2 regions of the Priestia sp. TRM10 genome follow, and region 2 is predicted to be linked to the other one. Evidence: riboswitches for the same ligand, from Rfam matches in the RefSeq annotation. Region 2 holds a riboswitch; the other holds the start of a gene.
The links. Region 2 has a riboswitch for preQ1 ahead of ACK3CR_RS07725 (QueT transporter family protein). Riboswitches for the same ligand answer to the same signal wherever they lie in the genome.
Positions count from the first base shown of each region.

Region 1 (7,398 bases), on a different contig from region 2:
TCTTCAATGTGAGAAATCTCAATAGTAAGTGAATCGTTACTATTGCCTTTGAGAGAAGCATCTAGTTTTACTTCTTCATCACGAAGTTTAGCTGCAACTTCGTATTTTTCTTCCTTAAGCGCTGCTTCTTTTTCCTTTGCAATCTCAGCTAGACGAGCTTCAACTTCCTTATGATCTCGCACGCCAGCTTTTAAGTTCATTTTTGAACCAGCTTCATCAAGAAGATCGATTGCTTTATCAGGTAAGAAGCGGTCCTGGATGTAACGATGTGAAAGAGATACACATGCTTTTAGCGCTTCATCTGTAAACGTTACTCCATGATATTGTTCATATTTTTCTTTAATACCTTGAAGAATAGCAAAGGCTTCCTCTTCAGAAGGTTCATGAACCATTACTGGTTGGAATCGACGCTCTAGTGCAGCATCTTTTTCAATGTTGCGATACTCTTTTAACGTTGTTGCTCCGATAAGTTGAAGCTCGCCGCGAGCAAGAGCAGGTTTTAAGATGTTAGCAGCATCCATTGAACCTTCCGCAGAACCAGCGCCAACAAGTAAGTGGATTTCATCCACAAAGAGAATAATATTTTTACGAGACTGTAGTTCTGTAATTAACGATTTAATGCGTTCTTCAAATTGACCTCGAATTCCTGTATTTGCAACAAGAGATGCCACATCAAGAAGAATAACTTCCTTATTCATTAGCTTGCTTGGTACATCACCATTTGCAATTTTTAAAGCAAGACCCTCAGCAATGGCTGTTTTACCAACACCAGGTTCTCCAATTAAAACAGGATTGTTTTTATTTCTTCTATTTAAAATCTCACTTACACGTTCTACTTCTTCGTCACGACCAATGACTGGATCAATAAGTCCAGCTTTCGCTGCATTTGTAACATTTCTTCCATATTGATCTAGGAAGCCTCCACCACCAGTTTGTGAAGATGATGGATTGTTCTGTTGCTCAGGTTGTGAAGAAGATGATGCTAAATGTTTAAATAAGTCATCAATGTTCATAAATCCACCTCCAGATCCTGCAGGAGTCTTATGTTTTTGTTGTAGTTCTTGATAGCATGTATGACAAAGTTGATATTGATTACGTTCACCATTAATTTGAAGATTTAGCTGAATATTGGCTTTGTTGTGACCACAGTTTTGACATAACATCATATATCTGCCTCCTATATATCTGTCTCTATAAAACCAATAGTAATTTTAAAAGTTATATCAAAAATAGAGTGATAAAGTCAAAAATTTTGCTTTGACTTTGACTATCTTTGACCTTTGTAAGACTATTGTACACCTTTTAATTTTGTTTATCAAGAGTTTTGTTTGACTATCTTTGACCTTTGTGGTTCTTATCATACACTTTGCCTGTGAGGATAACAAGAAATTTGCTCTTCTTTTTTGAGAAATTGATATTGAATGATGAAGTTCAGTATAAATCTTCCCGTTTTTTTACGCAAGTAAACTGCTCTTAAAAACTGAAATAAAAGAAAATTTACAGAAGACAGTGGAAGACGTTATAATTTACTCTGTTGCACAAAAGCGTTGAAGTAGAAAAGGAGTCTCGTATTAGCATGAAAAAGAAATTATCATTTATAGAGGCACTCGGAATTATTGTTCTTATATTAGCCCTCATTTTTGTTTGTTTATTTATTTTTAAGGTTCCTCCTCATATTCCGATTCTAGGTAGCGTTATCCTTTTAGGCTTTTTGGGCTTTATAAAGGGTACAAAATGGAAAGAACTTGAAAAAGGAATTATAGAGGGAATTTCATTAGGTATTAAACCCATTCTAATCCTTTCATTAGTTGGTGTATTAATCTCTGTATGGATGATGAGTGGTACAATTCCAACAATTCTTTATTTTGGATTTGACTTTTTGTCTCCACACTATTTTTTAGTGAGTAGTTTATTTATTACGGTTTTAATTTCTACTTTTACAGGAAGTACGTTTACAACAGTTAGTACTGTTGGAGTAGCACTTATGGGTGTTTCCTCTGTAATGGGCGTCGATCCTGCCCTTGCTGCTGGAGCTATTATTTCAGGAGCTGCATTTGGGGATAAAATGTCTCCTCTTTCAGACACAACCAATTTTGCAGCAGGGATTGTAGAAGTCGATATGTTCACACATATTCGTCATATGATGTGGACGACGGTGCCAAGTTTATTATTAAGCTCTGTTCTCTTTTTAGTCTTAGGGCTTCAAAGAAATGCTGCAGACAATCTTGATTACGAGCAAATTGCAGTTGTTAAAGAGGTTTTATCAAATGAATTTACGTTAAGCTTGTTAACATTAATTTCTCCCCTTATTGTTCTCTTCTTATCTATTAGAAGAAAAGATGTTGTTCCAACTCTCATTATTGGTATTTTAACAGCTTTTATCACAACTGTTCTTGTTCAACCTCAGTTTGCAATAGGAGAAGTATTGCTAGCATTGCAAGAGGGTGTAAGCATTGATTCAGGTAATAAAATTGTAGACGGTATTGTAAATAGAGGCGGTCTTCAATCAATGATGAGCTCTGTGTCTCTCGTTATGATTGCTTTATCGCTTGGGGGATTGATGAAGACTGTTGGTGTTATTACAGCCTTCCTTGAAGGAATTATTTCATTAATAAAGCGAAGCGGAGACGTTATTTTTTCAACAGCTCTAGCTAGTATCGGTGTTAACCTTATTACAGGAGAACAATACTTATCAGTCTTACTTCCAGGTCAAACTTTCAAACCTTTATATAATAGGTACGGATTAGAAAATAAAAACTTAGCTCGTACATTAGAAGATGCAGGAACACTTGTAAATCCACTTATTCCGTGGGGAGTAAGTGGTGCATTTATTTCACAGGTACTAGGCGTCTCTGTGCAAACGTATGTTCCGTGGGCTTTTTTCCTATTGTTCTGTCCATTATTTTCAATTATATTTGCTTATACAGGGATTGGAGTAGCTAAAAAATCTTCATAAGAAAGAAATTAGAACTATATTAAATCCTTTTTCTTACTGAAAAGATTCATAAGAACCAATCTTTGTAAAAAAGTTTCACTTTATTACCAACTATAAATTCATCATTGTTAAGCACATACTATAAACACCATTTTGAGCATAGGAGAGAAGAACATGAAAAAAGCAATCCTACTACTTGTAGGAGTTGTCATCTGTAGCTTTTTGCTTTTTGTTGGAACAAGAGGAGAGGGAAGCAATGATATTCAACGTAAAATTCACGTTTCCTCTTCATATCAAAATAGCGTTGATACGTATGAACTAACATATCCTAGCGATGAGCTAAAAATAAAAGGATATTTGCTAAAACCAAAAGGAACGGAAGGAAATTGGCCTATTCTTGTATATAATAGAGGAGGTCATGGCCATTATAGCCAAATTAATGAGGAAAGGTTAGCTTACCTCGCCTCATGGGCAAATAGAGGATATGTTGTAATTGCAAGTCAATATCGTGGCAACGGTGGAAGTGAAGGAACCGAAACGTACGGAGGACAAGATATTCATGATGTTATAAATCTTTTAAATTATGCTGAAAGTCTTCCATATACGGATGAAAGTCACAAAGTTGCGCTTGGATATTCAAGAGGCGGTATGATGACATATCTTTTAATGAAAAATAATATAAAGTTTGATGCAGTCGTTGTTAAATCAGGCATTACAGATATGTTTCAGTTTTATGATCAGCGCGGTCCTAAAATGAAAGAAGTATTAAATCAAATTGTTGGTCCACCACAAGAAAGCAAAGACGCTTATAGATCTCGCTCTGTTGTATATTGGCCTGACAAAGTGAATTCTCCACTGTTGCTTTTGCATGGAACAAATGACAAGCTTGTTCACTATACACAAGCAGAGAAGCTTGTGAAGAAGTTACAAGACAAGAGCAAGGAAGTGAAACTTGTTATTTATCCAAATGGAGATCATCCATTAAGTCAATATGAAAGAGAAACAGATGCAGAGATTCAAAACTGGTTTCAAGCTCATCTAAAAAAATAAGCTACTTTTACAGTAGCTTATTTTTATTTTGTAGAAGAAAGAGTATCTTCCGGTAGCTCAAGAGGTCGCTTTTGACTTTGAAACCAGGCTTTGTATTGATTAATATCTTTTTCAATTTGTTTCATTGCAAAGCTGATGACAGCAAAATCATCTAAGACACCAATTAGAAATAAAAAATCTGGAACAAGGTCAATAGGAGACAGAACATAAAGAAGAGTGCCTGCTACAGTGAGCAATGTGCGTTTAGGGATATTAGGATAGTCTCCTTTAATCCAGTCTCTAAACATATTGATAAGCCATGTAAGCTCTTCTTTGCTTTGTTTGAAAGAACGTTTTTTAACTTTGCGAACAACTCCTGTTAAAAGAGACGCGCTACGCTTTTTATTTTTAACAAATGGAATAGCTTTTGACATATAGCGTGTTAACATTCTTTTGCCGATTCCCATAATTTCACCTTCTCTGCCGTAAGTAAATTGCATGTATGGATAAAAATCCTTTTCTTTACTATTTTACACTATGAGTTTCCTTCAAACCTTTTTTTGCAGGAAATCTTCCTTATTATATAAAAAGGAAGCGGATAAAATACGAGGAAAAGTGTAGTCTAATAAAGGAATGGATAGAGAAAGGAATGAGAATTTTGACAAAGTCAAAGCATGAACAAGAGCGTCAATGGAATGTCCGAAAGCAAACTCAACAGCCACATGGGAAAGTGAAAACGTTTGAAGAGCTCGCTTCAGAAACAAGTCCTTATCCAAACAAAAAGGAAAAACAATAGTATTGTAAAAAAGCTAACACATTTGTTAGCTTTTTTGATGGTATATAAATAAAAACCTGTCCTCAGTAAAAAAGATATGCTATAGTAGGATAGAAAAATATATTGAAAATCCATGCGCTTGCATGGGAGAGGTTCGCAAACTCCCTCGATAAAAAACTAAGCAACACGATAGCTCCGCTTTTTGAACAGGGGAAAGCTATGGTCTTTTTTCGGTTGCTCTAGTTATATTTAGGTATTTTTTTACAATGATAAGTGAAGCGAACTTTTTAAAAGTTCGCTTTTTTTGTGCATAAATTAAGTTTGTTAAGGAGTTGTTCGTGTTGAAAAATGAGAAAGCGGTTGTTGTATTTAGCGGTGGACAAGATAGCACAACATGCCTATTTTGGGCACTTGAAAACTTTGCAGAAGTTGAGACGGTGACGTTTCATTATGGACAAAGACACAATAAAGAAATAGAAGTTGCAGAAGAAATTGCAAAAGACCTTGGCGTAGAAAATACAGTGCTTGATATGTCTTTATTAAATCAGCTTGCTCCAAATGCTCTTACGCGATCTGATATTGAAATAGAGGAGAAGGAAGGAGAGCTTCCAACAACGTTTGTGGACGGCCGAAACTTGCTCTTCTTATCATTTGCCTCGATTATGGCAAAGCAAAAGGGCGCGCGCCATCTTGTAACAGGAGTTTGTGAAACAGACTTCTCGGGATACCCAGATTGCCGAGATATTTTTGTTAAATCATTAAATGTTACGCTTAACTTATCAATGGACCATAACTTTGTAATTCATACGCCACTAATGTGGATTGATAAAAAAGATACGTGGAAATTAGCTGATGAGCTTGGTGCTCTTGATTATATTCGCTATAACACGCTTACATGTTACAACGGCATCAAAGCTGATGGCTGTGGAGAGTGCCCAGCATGTAAACTAAGAAAAAATGGGCTTAATCAATACTTGGCTGAGAAAGAGGAGGAGAAAAATGCTACAGCAAATTTATCCGAGCGTCGCTCATGATTTTAGCTATGAACTAAACAAAGATATGCATTTTGCATCAGCTCACTTTGTTCCTCATGAAAGTGCAGGAGCATGTCAAAATATGCACGGTCACACGTACTTTGCTAACGTAACTATTGCAGGTGACGAACTTGATGAAACGGGATTTTTAGTAAATTTTCAAAGTTTGAAAAAACTTGTGGCAAAAGAGTTTGATCATACGTTGTTAAATGATCATGAAGCATTTGATGACCGTGATCCTAACTTCTTTCCGACAACAGAGGTTGTTGCACGTACAATTTACGAGCGCATTCAAAAGTATTTAGATACATTAGAAAACAAACCAGTTTGTTTGCAAGTCTTCTTGCGAGAAACGCCAACAAGTTATGTTGTGTATCGTCCGAAAAGAGGGAAGAAAAGTGAGTCATAAAATTCCTGTATTAGAAATATTCGGTCCAACCATTCAAGGGGAAGGAATGGTCGTTGGGCGTAAGACTATGTTTGTTCGTACAGCAGGTTGTGATTACTCCTGCGCTTGGTGCGATTCCTCTTTTACATGGGACGGTTCTGCAAAAGAAGATATTAAAATGATGGAGGCTTCAGAAATTTTACAGAAGTTGTTTGACATAGGTGGAGAGCACTTTAATCATGTAACAATCTCTGGAGGGAATCCAGCGCTCTTAAAACATTTAGATGAACTTATTGACCTTCTTTCGCAAAAAGGAATTGAAACAGGTCTTGAAACACAAGGAAGTCGCTATCAAGACTGGTTTTTGAAAATCAATGATCTAACAATCTCTCCAAAACCTCCAAGTTCTAAGATGAAACCAAACTTGAAAGTTCTTGATGAAGTGATGGAGCGACTTAAACAAGGAGAACGTCTCAACCATGTAAGTTTGAAAGTGGTTGTTTTTAATGATGAAGACTTTGAATTTGCAGAAGCTATTCACAGTCGCTATCCCGACGTTTCTTTTTATTTGCAGGTTGGAAACGATGATGTGACAACAGCAAATGATGAGGACTTACTGAACAATCTCCTCGTAAAGTATGAGTGGCTTATTGATAAAGCTGTGGAATCTAAAAAAATGAATCATGCCCGTGTTTTGCCTCAGCTTCATACTCTTGTATGGGGAAACAAGCGCGGCGTATAAAAGGAAAAAAATTTTAATAAAAAATATGCACAGAACTATTCACAAAAATGAAAAACGCTGTTAGAATGACTAGCGTAGAAAGTGGGGAACGACAATTGACTGGTCGTAAAAATGAAGAACTTAAAGGTGTAACATTACTAGGAAATCAGGGAACAGAATATACTTTTCACTATTCTCCAGAAGTGCTGGAATCGTTTGATAACAAACATCCAAATCGCGATTATTTTGTAAAGTTTAACTGTCCTGAGTTTACAAGTCTTTGTCCTAAAACAAATCAACCAGATTTTGCTACAATTTATATTAGCTATATTCCAGATCAAAAGATGGTTGAAAGTAAATCATTAAAACTGTATTTATTTAGTTTCAGAAATCATGGGGATTTTCATGAAGACTGCATGAATATCATTATGAACGATTTAATCGAGCTTATGGATCCACGTTACATTGAAGTATGGGGGAAATTTACACCACGTGGTGGTATTTCAATTGACCCGT
Region 1 is NZ_JBJZOT010000013.1:94,710-102,107, forward strand. It holds gene ACK3CR_RS11750 (ATP-dependent Clp protease ATP-binding subunit) at 1-1,163, opposite strand, end outside; gene nhaC (Na+/H+ antiporter NhaC) at 1,577-2,956, shown strand; gene ACK3CR_RS11760 (alpha/beta hydrolase family protein) at 3,110-3,985, shown strand; gene ACK3CR_RS11765 (YkvA family protein) at 4,009-4,431, opposite strand; gene ACK3CR_RS11770 (DUF6254 family protein) at 4,623-4,760, shown strand; PreQ1 riboswitch class I at 4,883-4,926, shown strand; gene queC (7-cyano-7-deazaguanine synthase QueC) at 5,081-5,773, shown strand; gene queD (6-carboxytetrahydropterin synthase QueD) at 5,739-6,182, shown strand; gene queE (7-carboxy-7-deazaguanine synthase QueE) at 6,172-6,903, shown strand; gene queF (preQ(1) synthase) at 6,999-7,398, shown strand, end outside.
Region 1: linked by a shared signal. The riboswitch ahead of queC (7-cyano-7-deazaguanine synthase QueC) and the one ahead of ACK3CR_RS07725 (QueT transporter family protein) in region 2 are both predicted to bind preQ1.

Region 2 (7,398 bases):
ATGGGCTCCAAATCATTTTCGAACAGAGCCGTGGCGCTTCTTTGTGTTAGAAGGAGATGGGCGTAACAAGCTAGCAACCGCTTTAGTAGATGCTATTAAAGAGAATATGGAAGATATAACAACAGAGGAAAATCAAAAAAGAATTGAAAAACAGCAAAATAATCCTTTTCGCGCTCCTCTTGTTATCGTAGTAGGGGTAGAGCCAAGTAATGAACCAAAAGTTCCGTTAAAAGAAGAGTACGCAGCTGTAAGTGCAGCGATTCAGAATATGCTGTTAACGGCCCATGCGAGCGGTCTTGGTGCGATTTGGCGTACAGGAGATATTTGTTATCATCCAAAAATTGCTCAGTCTTTTGGTTTATCAGAAAGAGGAGAGGTTGTTGGATTTCTCTATATTGGATATCCTGCTAAAGAGCCAAAAACTGTTAAAAAGACTGATGTATCAACATATACAAAGTGGTTTTCGTAATGACGAGAAGACTTCCTTATCATAAGGAAGTCTTTTTTTATTACAAAGGGGAAACGAGGATTTTGGCTTAGGTATATTAAGAATGACCACATTTAGTTGAAAATTACAGGTTTTCATTGAGACTTTTCATGAATTGACCAAATTTGTGAGAAGTTCTTTCTTTTTAATTTTTCGTCTTATGACCTTAGATGTTTATAGTGGTGTTGATATCACTATGTCCCGAAATTTTTTGGATTTCTTTTATTCCTCTTTCAATTAGAAATGAGGCATGGGGATGAGGAGTAAGAGGCTTTGTACCCGAGCTTTTCTTAAGCCATTTTTTCTCTGAATTTTTGTTATGTTAGTTTTCTAATCCCTACATAAAGAGGTGAGATTCCACATAAAGGAAGAGAAAGAACGATCAAAACCATTAAAGTGTATTTTATAGAATTACCTATGGCTTAATGGGAAAGTCTAATGTTAGTGGAATTTTTAAATGATATTTTAATTTTAGAAAGGGGAGAAGGGGATGGAATCAATATGGCTAGAGTATGCTTGGGCATTGTTAATTCTAATCGGATTAGAAGGATTGTTATCGGCTGACAATGCTCTTGTACTAGCAGTTATAGCCAAGCATTTACCCGAAAATGAGAAAAGAAAAGCTATAAATTATGGTATCATTATGGCCTTTGTTTTTCGATTTGTTGCTCTTTTTGCCATTTCTTTTATCGCAAACGTCTGGCAGATACAGGCGATAGGAGCAGCTTATCTTCTTTACTTAGGTTTAAAACATGTTATTCAAGCACGTTTTGGAAAAAAGAATAAAGATATTCATAAGGACGATGAAAAGGAAGCTGCTGGAAAAGGTTTCTGGCCGACAGTAGCAAAGATTGCGCTAGCTGACCTCGCTTTTGCCATTGATTCGATACTAGCTGCGGTTGCTCTTGCCCTTGGTCTTCCAGATTCACCGCTCGGTGATTTTGGTGGTATGGATGGAGGGCAGTTTATTGTTGTTCTTCTTGGCGGTATTGCTGGCCTTATCTTAATTAAGTTTGCAGCAACCTGGTTTGTGCAGCTTCTTGCAAAACGTCCAGCATTGGAAACAACAGCATATGTCATTGTTGCTTGGGTCGGTGTCAAACTTGCTGTCATTACCCTTGCCCACGAGGATATTGGGTTCTTAGATCATGATTTTCCTCACAGTACCGCTTGGACATTGATTTTCTACGGAGTATTAGTCGGTATTGCCCTAATTGGTTGGTTTGCACCAAGAAAAACGTGATTTCAAAGAAATCCTAAACAGTAGCTTTGAAAGAAAATTTGATTAAAACTATGTCACAAATTCCTATTTGACAATAAAAGCTAAGAATCCATTTTGAAAAATACGCAACCTGTAGATTAACTAAAAACCTTTAAGTAAAAAAGCTCTTATTACATTGATAAGAGCTTTTTTACTTAAATATAAGAAGTTGATTGTATGCGTTAGGAAAATGGAGGGAGTCCTGTTATCCACTTGTTTAAGAAATGGCGGATCACCTTTAAAAGAGTGTATGGGAAGCGGTGAAGCTCCTTTGAGTGAACTACTCAAAGACGCCATGAGGCATTGATTACAAATCATATTGTTAGTAGAAAACAGCTATCTTCTTACAAAGGTAGTTGTTTTCTTTTTATATAAAGTTAGTTAACATAACGTAATTATAAGCATTGAAAAGGGTTCGGTGTCTAGTTACCCAACCTCTTTTTAATATAACAAAATAACCTATTATTCCTTTCGATATCTTTCCTATTAGTTGAAATGGCCTTATTAGAAATAAATAGATAAAACCCTCTATTAAGATAATTTTGATCATTCAACCCTTTTTTAAAGAGTAAGTTTATATTTTTAGGCCAAAACAGGTTTTTGACGTGTAATATTCATCCAATCTTTGCTCTAACAATTTCATATGATATTACATATAAGATGTGAGGAGGTGAACACGTCTATGTATGAATTTGAATATGATTATGATAAAAAAGACTCTTGTTATGATAAACATGACAAACATGATAAATTTAAAAAAGTAAAATGTTATTGTGAAGAGCAAGAGGATCGTCGTAAATACGAAGATAAAGATGATTGTAAACATGATGATAAAGATGAGAAAAAGAAATTTGTTCTAAAAGGATATCTTTACTTCAAAGAAGATCATGATTGCGACCGCAAGAAAAAATATTAATAATATGAAAATATTTATACCTTTTCATATTGTTAAATGGATTATGCTTTGAATCATCTCTCAGTATGGATAAAAAGAAGCTGACCCCAAAAATTGTGAAAGTGAACTTTTGGTTGTCAGCTTCTTCTTTCTATTGAAGAGTCTCAAAATCTTTTTTTATTTAAAAAGGAGTGATTAAAATAAGTACGCATTATCCTTATAAGAAATCTCAAGTCTGGTACCCCAATCATAAAAGTGGCAGCGTAATATTGTCAGCATTCAGAGCTATCAATAATACTGCTAATCAATTTCTTCCCGCAAACGCTGCTAGCCAAGTTCTTTTTCAAAATGAACAATTTGATTTAGCGAATGAATATAATCCAAATACATCTACATTTATTCCACAAACGGATGGTGTATATTCGCTCACTGCATCTGTTGAGTTTCAACCGAATACTATTGGTGAGTTTACCTTAGAAATGGTTTTCCTGATAAATAGCGATGTAATTGAGGGAAGAAATAGTGAAACTTTTACAGGTAATATCCCGGCAATCCTAACGACTACTGAGATGCTTCAGTTAAATGCTGGAGATCAGGTACAGGTAGCAATGAGAAGTACTGCCGCTGGTGCAATCCAAGCAAGTCCAAGTACACACTTTGCAGCAGTTAGAGTTTCTTCCCCAGCAACATAAATAAGATTAGGCATCTAACCTCTAATATTTAATCTGTCGATAAGAAAAACGACCTTTTCTTTAAAAAAGTCGTTTTTTTGCTCTTTTTGTGTATTTATAATCCATATAATGAAATTTATAGGAAACAAAAATCCTGTTGAATTGAACAGGATTTTTAACATAATCATTTATCTGTTCACTTATTACAGATAAAACGTTTCATTAATTTCCCATGACTCGACAATTTGATGGGCTGTTCGTGGATCATATCCTTTACCCATCAGATAAGTAATAGCTGCTATTTCCATCATTGCATGAGGGATAGATGTTTTTTGAGCTTCATTTAAACCATATTGTACCCATGGATTAACCTTTAATAAAGTTTCTTGTTTGAGCTGATGTGAGGTAGTATAAAGAGGATACACAGTCATTACATCCTTTCAAATATAGTTAAATATCACAATCCTAGTTTATGCGCATTAATTAATCTTGTGAGGACTTTATATAATGGTTCTCATAATAAAAAAGCTTCCTGTCATAAGGAAGCCTTTTGCCTTTTCTCTTTTAATTCAAGAGCGTTTTGAAAGATATTTTTTTATTCAAAGCCATCATGATAAAAGCACCGATAAACATTACAACGAATTCACCAACAGCTGTTGTAAGCCATGTGAAAAGGAAGGGAAGTCCTAATGCTAAGTGTAGCTCAAAGGCGATAATAAACATTGTTACTGTAAAAATAGCTGTATTCACCATCATACGAGCCCATAAGTTCTTTATATAGCGGCCTACTCCAATTGTAACAAGTAGAGCTATAAGAGATTGAAGGACGCCAAATATAAGATCATATGCTCCAAGCGGTGAGAATAGTAAATTCGTTAAGAAAACTCCAATAACGATGCCAAAAACAAACTTCTTGTTAAATACAACAAGATGATTAAACATCTCAGAAAGTCTAAACTGAATGTTCGTAAAGCCAAATGGTTGAATTAAAAGAGATACGGCGATATATAAAGCCGCTACAAGGGCGTTAATACTCATTATTCTAATATTCATCAATCTATTTCTCCTTAGTTTTTTAGCGTGGGAGGGTTACGAACCACGATAATACTAAAAAATAATACAAGAGGGCGCACGTTTCGTCAATAAAGAGATAAGGAAAGAGAAAAAATAAAAACATTCTGGCTAGTCCTACAAAAAAGACTCTTTTTTAAAAAAGAGTCTTTTCACTATGTATAGGGATAAATTCTTCTTCCTCTTCATATAATCCACGTTCTTTTAAGTATTCAATGAAATAAAGGTCTGCTTCCTTTCTTTCATCATATGGTTTCTTTGAAAGAACGAAACCAATTTTCCCTTCATGAGTAAGTTCAACAGAAGAGATATAAGCTTGAATGTTATGACGAAGGAAAAGCTCTTTTGCAGGAATGATTAAACCTTTTAAAAATTGAGACAGAAGTTCTAACTCAAATTGAAATGTAAAACGTTCGACTTTAGAGAGATCTGCAAAGATGACGCCAATAAAGCCTGTATTAAAAATTTCATGTTCTTTTATTTTTTCATCTTCATTTAAATGTCCAACTTCACGTAGGTAGTTAATAAAATAACTTTTTCCTTCTTTACGGCGGAAGGGTGTCTTAGATAAAACAAGACCAATTTTCTTTTGCTTTGGTAAATAGATGCAGGAGATGTGCGCAGGAATACCGTGCTGCGAAAATAAAATGCTGCTTCCTTGCAATAGCCCATCAAGCACGTGATGTGTAATTTGTAGCTTTTTACGAGAGAAGTAGTATTCGTATTTCGTTAAATCATCTAAGTCTGTGAACGTTGCCCCAATGAAACCAGTATTTGAAAGAGTAGGGGAAGAGGTTTTTCTACGACTATGTTTTGTCATTCTTGCCATAAGCTCAGCTCCTTGCATTAGTAACACGAACAGATGTTCTATAACCCTATACTACAGCACTTTTCTCTAAAAGTAAAGAAAAAGAAGAGGAAAAATTGAGAGAGAAGGAAGATTTTCTCTTATTTTTCATCCAGTATAATAAAAAAGGAAACAAAAAAAGCATTGATCAGTATCATCAATGCTTTGATTATGCAAGGTTTGAACCTTCTTCATCTGTTTCATCTTCTACAAAACAGTCCATTGTATGTAATGTTTTATCATCGTGACTTCCATAATAAATCGTAATATTCATAAACATATCGCTCCTTTTTATGAGGAATGAATCTGTTGTTCACATTTCCATTGTAAGAGATAGTCTCATTATACCCCAAGGCAAGGTGTTCCACAACTAAAAAAGAGCGATATTTATATTATATTAAAATGGCTTCCATTTCACTTTCGTTGCTTCACGATAACGTTCTTCAACATGTGCCCAATTGACAACATTCCACCAGTTCTCAATATACTTCTTGCGGTCATTTTGATATTTCAAATAATAAGAATGCTCCCATACATCAAGAGCTAGAAGGGGGATAACATCGTATTGACTTAAGTTTTGGTGTTTTTCAGCTTGTAAAATCTCCACACGATGAGCACGGGGAGCCCATACTAAAATACCCCACCCAGATCCTTCTACTTTGTTTGCGGCTTCTGTAAACTGTTGTTTAAATCGTTCAAATCCTCCAAACGTGCTATCAATCGCTTTTCGTATTTCACCTCTTGGTTTTCCTCCACCATTTGGGCTCATTACATTCCAAAACAGCGTATGAAGATAATGTCCAGCACCGTGAAAAGCGGCTTCTCGTTCCCAATGGGCAATAAGCGTAAAATCTCCACTGCTTCTCGCTTTTTTCATTTCTTTCTCTGCTTTGTTCAACCCATCAACATATGTTTGATGATGTTTGTCATGATGAAGCCTCATTGTTTCGCGGTCAATATAAGGTTCAAGTGCTTCATACGGATATGGTAAAGGAGGTAAAGTATGTCCTCCAATCGGTACAGGATTAAAAGCAGGGCGAGACTCTTCATCATGATGATTTGCTTCGTCACGGTGACCCTCTTCATCATGGTGGTTCTCTTCATCGTGATGAATTTCTTCATCTCGCTCTTTCTCTTCATAGGCGTTTTCCCACAAAAGGTAAAGCTCTTTTGCTCGTTCAAAACAAGCATATGGCATATCTTGATCATGATTTTCTTCTAAAAGATGAGCAAATTCCTTCCACTTTTGGTGCCATTCTTCTTCATTTTTTCGGTGAGAGGAAAGAGAGTCCCAATGGCTGTATAAATCGTTAGCCCAGTCTTCTAAGTATGTTTTATAGTCCTTTGTCTCATTATCCATAGTACATAAGCCTCCTTCTACATCGTTGTGGTCACTATATGTAGAGGAGGAAAAAAAGGTTCATTAGTTTTTCTCTTTCATTTTTTTCATTTCTTCAGTTACCACAAATGCTAAATCATCATTTCCAAATAGGGATAAAACACCTAAAAGCGTGCTATCCCCAACTTCACCTGCTTCATCCTTTGGTACAGTAAGAGAAAGCGCGTGTTTTAATGCAGCATTCTCCTTTTGGTTAGGGTATGCGCGTATATATAGCTCAAAAGGATCTAAATCATGGTTAACGCACCATTGTGCAAAAACAAGAATCATCATTTCTTCGTCTTTTTGATAATTTTGAATAATTTTTTGTTCCATCTCTTTTGAATTCATGTTAAAAAACTCCTTTTTAAAGTGAGAGAATAAAAGTAGAATACCATATTTCTCTCTTTCTCTCTATTATAGTAAAAAAGTAAAGAAGAAAAACAGTTGAACATGGATTCTCTTTTAGTTTCTAAATTTAGAGACTAAAGAACTAGTTTGGATTAATTCTTTTTCCTTATTTAGAGAGTTTTTTGTTAACCTATAGTTGTGAAGGGTTTTAGAAGATGAGTATAAAATATGACTAGATTCACAGAGCAATATGAAAATGGTAAAAGGAAAAAATACAAGTGTTAAGGTTACAAGGGATAAAGATAAGTTAACATTAAAAGCGAGTGAAACAACTGCCTTTGATAAGGTGACATTTTATTTAAAGGATAATAGGGTTATAACGAAGTACGGAACGCTCCCTTATGATGGAATATTAGAAGCTTCAGAGCAGTAAATAA
Region 2 is NZ_JBJZOT010000009.1:159,706-167,103, reverse strand. It holds gene ACK3CR_RS07750 (nitroreductase family protein) at 1-469, shown strand, start outside; gene ACK3CR_RS07745 (TerC family protein) at 978-1,730, shown strand; gene ACK3CR_RS07740 (hypothetical protein) at 2,431-2,664, shown strand; gene ACK3CR_RS07735 (C1q-like domain-containing protein) at 2,913-3,335, shown strand; gene ACK3CR_RS07730 (hypothetical protein) at 3,518-3,745, opposite strand; gene ACK3CR_RS07725 (QueT transporter family protein) at 3,879-4,367, opposite strand; PreQ1 riboswitch class I at 4,376-4,420, opposite strand; gene ACK3CR_RS07720 (hypothetical protein) at 4,522-5,205, opposite strand; gene ACK3CR_RS07715 (superoxide dismutase) at 5,630-6,592, opposite strand; gene ACK3CR_RS07710 (hypothetical protein) at 6,656-6,961, opposite strand; gene ACK3CR_RS07705 (hypothetical protein) at 7,218-7,394, shown strand.